Paraburkholderia fungorum: one gene and its partner. Each later gene encodes a partner of the first gene's protein in a complex. Links are inferred from orthologs where the notes say so. Each region holds a gene or a part of one and is shown in the gene's direction. Other genes may lie near its edges. The genes, in order: BLS41_RS08835 and BLS41_RS06210.

The links.
Region 2: the proteins of BLS41_RS08835 (region 1) and BLS41_RS06210 are in contact, whole or in part, in a cryo-EM structure (PDB 9GE8), measured with the Escherichia coli proteins. The link is inferred for Paraburkholderia fungorum from one-to-one orthologs.

Annotation. Positions count from the first base shown.
Region 1 is NZ_FNKP01000001.1:1,993,529-1,998,210, reverse strand. The notes cover bases 1-2,978. They hold BLS41_RS08835 (arylesterase), read left to right. Parts: upstream 1-1,126; coding sequence 1,127-1,831; downstream 1,832-2,978. Other genes in these bases: BLS41_RS08825 (SurA N-terminal domain-containing protein), read right to left, coding at 2,440-2,978; BLS41_RS08830 (hypothetical protein), read left to right, coding at 1,951-2,292; BLS41_RS08840 (ABC transporter ATP-binding protein), read right to left, coding at 442-1,128; pgi (glucose-6-phosphate isomerase), read left to right, coding at 1-326. Also shown: more of BLS41_RS08825, read right to left, coding at 2,979-4,383. UniProt on the Escherichia coli protein: TesA is a multifunctional esterase that can act as a thioesterase, lysophospholipase and protease.
Region 2 is NZ_FNKP01000001.1:1,404,796-1,412,437, forward strand. What follows is about bases 1,686-4,879. They hold BLS41_RS06210 (ABC transporter permease), read left to right. Parts: upstream 1,686-2,085; coding sequence 2,086-4,674; downstream 4,675-4,879. Other genes in these bases: BLS41_RS06205 (DUF4126 domain-containing protein), read left to right, coding at 1,686-2,089; BLS41_RS06215 (group II truncated hemoglobin), read left to right, coding at 4,777-4,879. Outside these bases: BLS41_RS06190 (DUF4118 domain-containing protein), read left to right, coding at 1-12; two-component system response regulator KdpE, read left to right, coding at 5-703; quaternary ammonium compound efflux SMR transporter SugE, read left to right, coding at 867-1,187; more of BLS41_RS06205, read left to right, coding at 1,478-1,685; more of BLS41_RS06215, read left to right, coding at 4,880-5,190; BLS41_RS06220 (DUF924 family protein), read left to right, coding at 5,183-5,851; BLS41_RS06225 (ArnT family glycosyltransferase), read right to left, coding at 5,899-7,642.

The DNA of each region.
Region 1 (4,682 bases):
AAGAAGCGAAGAAAGTGGCGGGCCCGGACAAGCCGGAACTCGCGCCGCATCTGACCTTCCCGGGCAACCGGCCGACCGCCACGCTGATACTCGATGCGCTCACTGCGCGTTCGCTCGGCGCGTTGATCGCGTTGTACGAACACAAGGTGCTGGTGCAGGCGTCGGTGTGGAACATCAACCCGTTCGATCAATGGGGCGTCGAACTCGGCAAGATTCTCGGCAAGGTGGTGGAGGCCGATCTGACCGCCGCAAGCGTGGACGAGAAGAAGCATGACTCGTCGACCTCGGCGCTGATCGCGCGCGCGCGGGCCGCGTTGAAGAAATGAGCGATGCTTCGGGTTGAATCCCGCTGCTTCTAGCAGGAATGAATAGCGGAAATGAAAAAGCGGGCCTTCGTGGCCCGCTTTTTTTATAGCAACGACTTTTGTCGATAGCGCTGGATCAGGCCAGCCGCCCCGCTTCGATCGTCACCGTCTTGTCGCAACGACGCGCCAGTTCGATGTCATGCGTAACGAGAATCAGCGTGGCGCCGTTCGCGCGATTCATCTCGAACATCAGATCGATCACAGCGTGACCGGTCGCGGCATCGAGACTGCCGGTGGGTTCGTCGGCGAACAGGATAGCCGGATGCGTGACGAAGGCCCGCGCCAACGCCACACGCTGCTGTTCGCCACCGGACAGCAACTTCGGATAGTGCCCGGTACGCTGCCCAAGGCCGACCTGCTCCAGCAGACCACGCGCCCGTTGCGCCGCCTCGCGCGTGCCGACGCCGCCTTGCAACTCGAGCGGCAACGTGACGTTCTCGAGCGCGGTCAGGTGCGGCATCAGTTGGAACGACTGGAACACGAAGCCGACCGATCCGCTGCGCAACGCAGCCCGCCCGTCTTCGTCGAGTTCGCCGAGTTCCCGGCCCAGCAACCGAACCGAGCCCGAACTCGCGCTGTCCAATCCCGCGAGCAAGCCAAGCAGCGTAGACTTGCCCGACCCGGATGCACCGACGATTGCCACACTGCTGCCGGCATCGATAGCAAGATCGATATCGTCGAGAATCGTCAGTTCGCCCGCTGCATCCTTAACCTTCTTGCACAAACCCCGCACTTCAATGACTGGATCAGTTTTGTTTAGCATGGTGAAGCGTAGGTTGAAAGTGCTCGCCATAGCCCCGCGCGCCGCAGCGCTGTCTACAGCATTCGGCTCGACCGTGATGGCCGCCGCCCTTTTTTCGATGCCCTTCGCGGCCCAGGCCGCCAATGCGCCCGAACCTGCCCGGCCGGTGATCGTCGTACTCGGCGACAGCATCTCCGCCGAATACGGCCTGCCTCGCGACACTGGCTGGGTTGCGCTGATGCGCCAGCGTCTGTCCGACGAGCGAATCGATTATAGCGTCGCCAATGCCAGCATCAGCGGCGACACCACCAGCGGCGGACGGGCCCGCTTGCCGGCGCTCATGCAACGCCTGAAGCCGAGCATCGTGATCGTCGAACTCGGCGCCAACGACGCATTGCGAGGCGTGCCGCTTTCCACCACCGAAGACAACCTGCGCACGATCATCGAGCAGGCTCAACAGGGACATGCAAAGGTCGTGCTGGTGGGCATGTACGTCCCGCCCAATTACGGCCCCGACTACACGCAAAAGTTCCACGGCCTGTATGGCGATCTGTCGAAGGAATTGCGCGTGCCGTTAGTGCCGTTCCTGCTCGCCGGCATCGCCGACAAACCGGACATGTTCCAGGCCGATCAGATGCACCCGACCCAGCAGGCACAGCCAGTGCTACTCAACAACGTGTGGCCTGCAGTAAAGCCACTCCTTCGTACAAGTTCGTCGCACTGAAAAGCTGCTAACAACTTGTTTCCAGAACTTTGGGAACGCGGATCGGCAAGTTTGTTCTGACACTTTCCTATCCCGTGTCACCCCGCTCGTTTCGCTAGAGCGACTTCCGAGGAGATAACGTGAAATACCTACCGTTAATCGCTTTGACCGTGGCAATTTCTGCCTGCGCCGCTCAACCGCCTGCTGGCGTTCAATCCGTCGGACAAAGCCAGCAACCGCCGAAGGCCGTGGCCACCTGCATCGCGCAGAAATGGGCCGACGGTTCGCAACAGCAGGTTGTCACGCAAAATACCCTGGCCAACGACCAGGCCATGGACGTGTATGTGCCGGGTCAGCAACCGCCTAACGGCGCTGCAGCTGTGGTGCGTCCGTCCTACAGCGGCCCGGGCACGTGGGTCGGTTTCCGCGCAGGCGGCGGCGCTGGCGGTGAAGCGGCTGGCGCGATCAGCGGCTGCCTTTAAGCTTTAATGTCTGACGCAACGCTCGTTGCGTAGCAGCAAACCATTTGCCGGTCGCACCGCGATCGTCAAATGAAAAAGCCCCGCAAATGCGGGGCTTTTTTGCCTGCGTACTGTGTTCCGCACGCGGCCTGAAAGCGCTGACGACAGTTAGTCGTCGTTGCCTTGCGCGTTATTGCTGCTGCTGTCGAGCGAGCCGTAGAACTTCACTTTCGAACGCTCGCGCAGCGCCTGCACATAGGCTTCGACTTCCGACTGCGAGGCAACTTGTGCGATCTGTTGCTGCGCAGCAGTCAGACGCTGCGGGTCGATCGGCGCACCCGCGACCACCGAGTTCACCCGATAGATCGCGTAACCATCAGCACCGAGGTCCACACCCACGTAAGCCGGCAATTTTTGCGCATCGGCTTTGTAGATTGCACTCAATGCGGCAGGCGGCACGCCCTGCGCGTCATTGCGCGAAACCTTCAGCGGAGACGAAAAACCGGTCGTTGCCTTCGACTTTTCAAACTCGGCCAGCTTCGCGATACCGTCCTTATGCGCTGCCTCGTCCGATTGAACCGCAACGACCTTCTGACGCACGGCATCTTTGATCGCGTCGAGCGCCGGCACGGCCGCAGCCTTGTAGTCGGTCACGCGTGCAGCGATCAGCGCGTTGCCGCCAACGTCGATAGCTTGCGTGTTATTGCGAGCCTGCACCGCGTCATTGGCAAACACGGCCGCGAGGAACTTCGCATTGTTCAACGGGCTGTCAGGCGGCAGCTTCGGATCCGGCTGCGGCGTGACCGTCGCGGTTTGCAACTGGAGCTTGTACTTGTCGGCGGCCGGTTGCAGGCTCTTCGCCTTTTCGTAGACGATCGACGTGAAGCCTTCCGAATCGTCGGTGAATGCCTTGCTGGCCAGTTGCGTCTTCAGATCTTTCGCGATCTGATCTTTCACTTCGTCGAACGGCTTCGTGACGGCAGGCTTCACATCCGTCACCTTGACGATGTGGAAACCGAAATCGGTTTGCACGATGCCGCTGACTTCGTCTTTCTTCAGCGCGAACACAGCGTCGTCGAATGCCTGACCGCCCGCGATCATGCCGCGACCGAAGTAACCGAGGTCACCGCCCTTCGATGCCGAACCCGGATCCTGCGAATTCTGCTGAGCGATCTGCGCAAACTGATCCGGGTGCGCCTTGATCTGCGCGAGCAACTCTTCGGCCTTCTGCTTCGCCTTGGCTTTGTCAGCCGGGCTCGCGTCTTTCGGCGCCGAAATCAGAATGTGGCTTGCACGCACCTCGCCGTCCGTGCGGAAGTGCGTGATGTTGTCGTCGTAGTACTTCTTCAGATCGGCGTCGCTCGGCTGCGTTGCCGCGCTCAACGTTGCCGGCGACATCACGAGGTACTGAATCGTAGCCGTGGCGGGCGTGGCGAAGTCGCTCTTGTGCGCGTCGTAATACGCCTGCAATTGCGCGTCGGTCGGCTGGACTTTCGCCGCATAGTCACGCGGATGGAACGCGATGCCCTGCACTTCACGCTGCTGTTCTGCCAGTGCGGTCAGTTGCTGTGCGAGGGTTTTCGACGTGAAAGCACTGCCTTGAATGCTTGCCGGCAGTTGCTGCGTGGCAATGCTATAGCGCACGCGCTCGTCGTACTGGTCGGGCGTCATGCCCTGCATCGCAAGCAATTGCTTGTAGCGGTCGAGGTCGATCGAGCCGTCGGGATTCTTCAGCGACGAGATAACCGGATCGTTGAGCAGAACGCGACGCACGGCGTCGTCGGATGCAGTCAGATGCAGACGCTGCGTTTCATCGGCCAGCACGCGCTGTTCGATCAAACCGTCGAGCATGTCGCGGCGACGATCCGGCGTATCGAACGACTTCATGTCGAACTGCGCGCCAAGCATTTGACGAGCACGGTCGAGTTGCTGACGCATGGCGTCGTCGTACTCTGCGCGAGTGATCTTGTGACCGTTGACGCTTGCGACGTTTGCGCTCTCGTCGAAAAAGCCGCGGAACCCTTGAATACCCACAAAACCCAACCCCGGCACAATGACGAGGATGAGCATGAACATCATCAGGCGTTTGTGATTACGGAAAAAATCGAGCATGCGTGGAGTGCCAAAAACAGAACGCCCGATCTTACAACAGCGGGCAAAAAAAAAGGCGAACCGGAGTTCGCCTTTCATGGATGCTGGCGGAGTGGACGGGACTCGAACCCGCGACCCCCGGCGTGACAGGCCGGTATTCTAACCGACTGAACTACCACTCCTTATACTGCGTCACTGCGCTGAAACACTCGAACCGAATCTGAAACTGGTGGGTGCTGAGAGGCTCGAACTCCCGACCTACGCCTTGTAAGGGCGCCGCTCTACCAACTGAGCTAAGCACCCAGCTTCACGATTCATGT
Region 2 (7,642 bases), 590 kb from region 1 along the record:
ACCCATGAGTGACCCGAGCATCACGGTCGTCCTGATCGAAGACGAAAAGCAGATTCGCCGCTTCGTGCGCACGGCGCTGGAAGGCGAGGGCATCGTCGTGCACGACGCCGAAACCGGCAAGCAGGGTCTCGTCGAAGCCGCGACGCGCAAGCCCGACCTGGTTATCGTCGATCTCGGCCTGCCTGACACCGACGGCCTCGACGTGATCCGCGAATTGCGGGGCTGGAGCGAGTTGCCGGTGATCGTGCTGTCGGCGCGGACCCAGGAAAGCGAAAAAGTCGCCGCACTCGATGCCGGTGCGGACGACTATCTGACCAAACCGTTTGGCGTCTCCGAGTTGCTGGCGCGAATCCGCGCGCATATGCGCCGGCGCAACCAGGGCGGCGCGAACGAATCGCCGCAGGTGCATTTCGGCGCGGTCACGGTCGACCTCGCTTTGAGGCAAGTGACGCGCGACGGCGCGGCGATCCATCTGACGCCGATCGAATACCGGCTGCTTGCGACGCTCGTGCGTCATGCGGGCCGCGTGCTGACGCACCGACAGTTGTTGCGCGACGTGTGGGGGCCGTCGCATGTCGAGAGTTCTCACTATCTGCGCATTTACATGGCGCATCTGCGCGGCAAGCTGGAGCGCGATCCGGCGCAACCGGAGCATATCGTCACGGAGACGGGAGTCGGTTACCGGCTGGTGGGCGCGGCTTAATGGCGTTTAACGGCGCTTCAACACCGATTTAACCGCTGCGATATAGCGGATTCCCGCGCCAATTCAGCACACATTTCATTTTGATATAATTACGTTTCGTAAGGACGACCTTACGCATCTGTCACAAACGGGGACGGCCCCATTTTCATTCTGGAGCGGTCTCATGTCCTGGTTTCTGCTGCTGATTGCCGGTTTGCTCGAAGTCGCGTGGGCGGCCGGCCTCAAAACTTCCGAAGGTTTCACCCGCTTGTGGCCGTCCGTGTTCACGGTCGTGACCGCGCTCTGCAGCTTCGCGCTGCTCGCCGTCGCGATGCGCCAGTTGCCGCTCGGCACGGCCTACGCCGTGTGGACGGGGATCGGCGCGGTCGGCGCGTTCATCTTCGGTATCGTGATGATGGGCGAGGCGTTGACGGTCGCGCGGGTCGCTAGCGCGGCGCTGATCGTGATCGGTCTGATCGGATTGAAGCTGTCGTCGGGACACTAGGTTTTAGTATTTGCCTGATCAGGCAAATCGATTAATCCCAGGAAAATACAACTGGCATGCCAATCGGTATGTCGGTTGTATGCCGATTTAACCGCGCTACTTGAAGCCACCAATTAATTACTCGCTGCGGCCGGTGAATTAACGTGGCTATAATGAGATGGAATACATCTGACGTTGCCCGCGGCCACTTTGGCGCGGCCGGCTTGGCGCGGGTCTGACGACTTCGACGCGGGCTTTATCCGACCCGCCCGTCGAAGCGCCCGGCACGCACAGCGCGCCTGGAGGCGGCCATGCTTGAATCACTTTCGCTCGCTGCGGGTCTCTCATGGGGCAGCGGCCTGCGCCTCTATCTGACGGTCCTGCTGGCCGGCGTGTTCGAACGCCTCGGCCTCATCCATCTTCCCGATACGCTGTCCGCGCTGTCGTCGCCGTGGGTGATCGGCGTGGCGGCGGTGCTGACCGTCACCGAATTTCTCGCCGATAAAATTCCCGCGTTCGATTCGTTATGGGATGCGGTTCATACGTTCATTCGCATTCCGGCGGGCGCGGTGCTGGCCGCCGGTGCGCTCGGTCACGCCGATCCGGCTCTGCTGACGGTTGCCGCGCTCGCGGGCGGTACGCTGGCGGGCACCGCGCATCTGGCGAAAGCGGGCACGCGCGCGCTGATCAATCTGTCGCCGGAACCGGTGTCGAATGTCGTGACATCGACCGCTGAAGACGGTCTCGTGGTTGGCGGCATGCTGCTGGCGCTGTTCGTGCCGCTGATCTTTCTGGTTTTGATGGTGGGCTTCCTGATGCTGGCCGGCTGGGCGTTGCCCCGGCTCTGGCGCGGCGTGCAGGGCGGTTTTCGCGGCATGGCGACCCATATGGTGTCGCGTTTTGCCAGGAGCAGGCACGATTGAGCGATACGGTACGGGGTTCCACGGCGCGCGCTAACGCGGGGTCGAAAGCGGCGCGTCGTTTTGGCGGCATGGATCTGTTGCGCCAGGCTATCCGCATGACGGCGCGCGACTGGCGCGCGGGCGAGTTGACGATGCTGCTGCTGGCGCTGGTGCTGGCCGTCGCGGCTTTGTCGAGTGTCGGCTTTCTGGCCGACCGCTTGCATCAGGGGCTGGAGCGCGACGCGCGGCGCATGATCGGCGCCGATTTCATCGTCCGGGGGGATCATCCTGTCGATCCCGTGTTCGCCGGACAAGCCAAAGCGCTGGGCCTGAACACGGCCAGTACGGCGATCTTTCCCAGCATGATCAACTCGACCGGCGCGCAGCCGGTGTCGCGGCTGGCCGCGGTGAAGGCGGTGTCGGACGGCTATCCGCTGCGCGGCGCACTGCGGATTACGTCCGCGCCCGGTTCGGCGGATCATCCCGCGCAATCGATTCCGTCGCCCGGCACCGTGTGGGTCGACCAGGCGTTGCTCGACGCGTTGAAACTGCATGTCGGCGATCCGGTGAAGGTCGGCAATCGCAGCTTCACGATCGGCGCGGTGATTACGCGCGAACTCGATCGCGGCTTTTCGTTTGTCAACTTTTCGCCGCGTCTGATGCTGCGCGCCGACGAAGTCCAGTCGACCGGGCTGATCACGTTCGGCAGCCGCGTGACTTACCGGCTGCTGGTGGCGGGCACGGATGAATCAGTGGCGCGTTTCGCGCAGTTCGCGCACGACAAGGTGGACGGCGGCAAGATGCGCGGCGTCGCGCTCGAATCGTTGCAGGACGGCCAGCCGCAAGTGCGTCAGACGCTCGATCGCGCGAGTCATTTCCTCACGCTCGTGTCGTTGCTGACCGCGCTGCTGGCGGCGGTCGCGATCGCGATGGCCGCGCATCGGTATATGCGCCGTCATCTCGACGGATGTGCGGCGATGCGCTGTCTCGGCGTCAGCCAGGCGGCGCTGCGCTCGCTGTTCACGCTGGAATTCGTCGGGCTCGGTTTGATCGGCGGCGCGCTGGGTGTGGCGCTCGGTTTCCTCGGCCATCTCGCGTTGCTGACCTGGCTTGGTTCGCTGATCGACGTCGCGCTGCCTTACCCGACTGCATGGCCCGCGCTCGAAGGCATCGCCGCCGGCCTCGTGCTGCTGCTCGGCTTCGCTTTGCCGCCGCTGTTGCCGCTCACGCGTGTGCCGCCGGTGCGCGTGCTGCGTCGTGAGTGGGGCGAAGCGGGGCGCACCGCATGGGCCGCGTACGCGCTCGGCATCGTGCTGTTCGCTGCGCTGCTGGTCGTCGCGGCGGGTGAGTTGAAGCTCGGCGGAATCGTCGCGGGCGGCTTTGCGGGCGGGCTGCTGGTGTTCGCGTGCGTCGCGCGGCTGGCGCTGTGGGGCGCGGCGCGTTTCGTGCGCAGCGAGCGCGTGAATGCGGGAATCGGCTGGCGTTACGCGCTGGCGTCGCTCGAACGGCGCAGCAGTGCCAGCGCGTTGCAGATCACCGCGCTCGGCATCGGCCTGATGTGTCTGCTGCTGATCGCGATGACGCGCGACGACCTGGTCGCGGGCTGGCGCAAATCGACGCCGCCCGATGCGCCGAATGAATTCATCATCGACATTCAGCCGGATCAGCGTGACGCGGTTACGCATTTTCTCGACGCGCACGGCGTGCCCGGCACGGTGCTCGCGCCGATGGTGCGCGGGCGTTTGACAGCGATCAACGGCAAGCCGGTCAATCCCGATTCGTTCAAGGGCGACGACGCGAAGCGTCTGGTGGACCGCGAATTCAATCTGTCGTACACGACGGAATTGCCCGACGACAACCGGATCGCGGGCGGAACCTGGTACGGCGATACAAGCACGCCGCAGATTTCGATCGAGCAGGGGCTCGCGAAGCTGATCAACGTGAAGCCCGGCGACACGCTGCGCTTCGACGTGACCGGCATGCAGATCGACGCGCCCGTGACGAGTGTGCGCAAGCTCGACTGGGGCTCGTTCAGGGTCAACTTTTTCGTGCTGATGCCGCCCGCCGCGTTGAAGGATTTTCCGGCGACGTTCATCACGAGTTTTCATCTGCCGCCGGAAAAGCAGTCGACCATCGACGGCCTGATCGCCGCTTATCCGAATCTCACGGCCATCGACACCGGTCCTATCCTCGCGCAGATTCAGCGCGTGTTGCAGCAGGTGATCGGCGCGGTGCAGTTCCTGTTCGCGTTCACGCTCGCGGCGGGCGTGCTGGTGCTGTACGCGGCGCTGGCCGGCACGCGCGATGAGCGTATGCGAGAATCCGCGCTGCTGCGGGCGTTGGGCGCGTCGCACCGGCAGATCCGGGCGGTGCAGATTGCCGAGTTCGTCGCGGTCGGCGCGCTGGCCGGTTTGATGGCGGCGGTCGGTGCGCAGATTATCGGCTGGGTGCTGGCGACGCGCGTGTTCGAGTTTTATCTGAGCTTCGATCCGTGGATGCTGCCGGTTGGGATTGCGGCCGGCGTCGCGTGCGCGGGTGTCGGCGGGTGGATGAGCTTGCGGCATGTGCTGGCGCGGCCCGCGTTGCAGTCGTTGCGGGATGCGTGATACGTGACGGGTTTGACGGGATGCGCGAAGGCTGCTGGTCAGCTCGCATGACGCGGTTGCGTAGATTTTCTTTCTGGTTGTTTTTAGGTTGACGAGCAGGTTATGAGCGATTTGAACGACGAAGTGACCACGGCAAAGCCGACGGCCTTCGATCTGGTGGGCGGCGAGGCGCGCGTGCGCGAACTGGTCGACCGTTTTTACGACCTGATGGATCTGGAAGCGGATTTCGCCGGAATTCGCGCGTTGCATCCTGAATCGCTCGACGGTTCGCGCGACAAATTCTTCTGGTTTCTGTGCGGCTGGATGGGTGGGCCGGATCACTACATCAGCCGGTTTGGTCATCCGCGATTGCGCGCGCGGCATATGCCGTTTCCGATTGCTTCGAGCGAGCGCGATCAGTGGCTCAGGTGCATGGCGTGGGCGATGGAAGACATCGGTCTCGACGAGTCGCTGCGAGAACGTCTGCTGGCCTCGTTCTTCGAAACCGCCGACTGGATGCGCAATCGCAATGGCTGAACCGGAGCCGGAGTCGGGCGATGCGTGTCATGGGATGTCGGCGGATTATGCCGCGCTCGCCCCGGACGCCCGCGCGGTTCTGGATTGCTGGTTCGGCGAGCCGGGTTCGCCGGGCTTCGGCGAAGAGCGCAAGCTCTGGTTTTCGCGCAATAACGCGTTCGATGCGATGTTGCGGGAGCGCTTTGGTGCGCTGATCGACGTGGCGAACGAGGTGGAAAGCGTCCCGACGAAAGCCTCGACGCTCGACCACTGGCAAGCCACACCACTCGGTGCATTGGCGCTGATCATCGTGCTGGATCAATTCTCGCGAAACTGTCACCGCAATACGCCGCGCGCGTTCGCAGCCGATCACCGTGCATTGCAGGTCGCGCAACGGCTGATCGCGAGCGGCGGCGACCGGTTATTGCCCAGCGCGCACCATCGTGCGTTTGCTTATCTGCCGTTCGAACACGACGAAACGTTGGGCAGCCAGCACGAATCGCTGCGATTGTTCAGGCAGCTGGAAGCGGAGCCGGGCGGCAAATCGTACTACCGGTTCGCCGAGCGGCACGCGGCGGTCATCGAACGCTTTGGACGTTTTCCACATCGGAATGCAGTGCTTGGGCGGGTATCGACCGATGAAGAGATCGCTTTTTTGCGCAAGCCCGGATCGTCGTTCTAGCGTTGCCCGCATGATCCGTTAAAACGGATCGATTCTCTGCGTTCCGATTAATCGTTGCCCGTGTCCGTCGTGCTGTCCGGCGTACGCACGAACACCCGCAATAGCTCGTCAGTGTCGCCAGGACGCGCGCCGGACCAGAAAAGACGCCACTCGCCTGCCGGTGCCTTTGTCGTGCCACGGTGGCTTTCCACGATCAGCCAGGTACAGGCGGTACTGCGAGTATCCGCAGTCGGCTGATGCTCGATGCCGGTGTAGTAGTAAAGCATCGGCGCTTCGGATTCGCCCAGGCCGGAACTGGCCATACAGTCGCCGTCGTTCCATTCAATATCGGTTTTCGCGGCCAATTCCCTGAACACCGAGCGATAGCTCTTCGCATAATCAAGCCAGGGCAACAGCAGCGTGCTGACCAGCCCCCACGCCAGCATCGCGCCTGCGCACCAGCTCAACGCGCCGCGCCATTTGCCCGCGAATCTGAAAACCGGCAGGAGCCACAGCCAGCCGAACGTCATCAGCAACGCGGCGGCGAGCAGGCCGGGTCTGACCGGCGACACCCAATCCAGCGGCAACCAGCGGCCGAGCAGATGCAGCGGCGCATGCGTATTCGCCGGACTGCTGACGATCGACCAGATGATCCACGCGAGCGCGGCCACGCTGCCGAAGAACACACGGCTCGTCATGTCCCAGGTCGTGTGCAGACGCTGTGGCAGTCGCTCGATACCTTCCGTGGCCAGCAGCGCAAGCGGCGCGATAAACGGCAGGATGTAGAGTTCGCGCACTGTCGCCGAGCTTTGCAGCACGGCGAAACCGATGCCCGCGAAGATCGCCGGCAACGCCACGCGCGGATCGCGCCAGCGCCGCCACGCTCCACCAGCCAATGCAGCCAGCGCGAGCGGTACCACCGGGAAACCGACGCTCAGCACAGTGCGCAACACGAACAGACGGCTCTCGTTTTCCGACCCGAGTTCGGCGACCGAAAAGCCGAAGAAGCGTCCGACGTTGTTGTCCCACAGCCAGACTTTGAAGAGCGTCTCCGAGCGCAGATAGAAGCAGACCGGCCAGATCAGCGCGAGCGGCGCGCAGACCAGCGCGGCGACACCGAGCGCTCCGGCAAAGCTACGGCTGCGGCAAGCCGGATACAACGCGATCACGGCGACAGTGGTCGCGCCGAACACGAGCGGCGCGAACAGACCCTTGGCGAGCAGCGACACGCCCACGCCTGCGCCGAACATCGTGGCGGCACTGAGGAGCGCGTGGCGTCGTCTGAATGGGGCAGGGAAAGCGCGTGTGGCGTCCGCGTTCGCGGTGTCGTGCAGATGCACGAGCACCAGCTCGAATAGTCCGCAGAAGCCGAGCGCGGCACCGGCCATCAGCGCGACGTCGGTCATCATGTCGTGCGCGTGTTTGACGACGACGAGCGTTCCGCCGAACAGCGCGAGCGTGCCGATCACCCGCAGGTCGAACCAGCTCGACGCGGCCACCGCGCGGCGGGCGACGCGTGCCGTGTAGTAGACGGCAAGGCCGGCGAACAGCGCACTCGCTAGACGTGCCGCATCGTGTAACGGCAGGTAGCGGCCGAACATCCACGCGAGGCCGGCGGCGACCCAATCGTAGAGCGGCGGTTTTTCGACGAACGGTTGACCCGCGTTGGTCGGCACGACCAGGTCGCCGGTATCGAGCATGTGCTGGACGATGCCGAACGTGTACGTCTCATCCTGTTTCCATGGCTCGTGGCCCAGCGTGCCGGGCAACAGCCACGCGCACAGGACCGCCAGCACGACGAACCACTTCAAC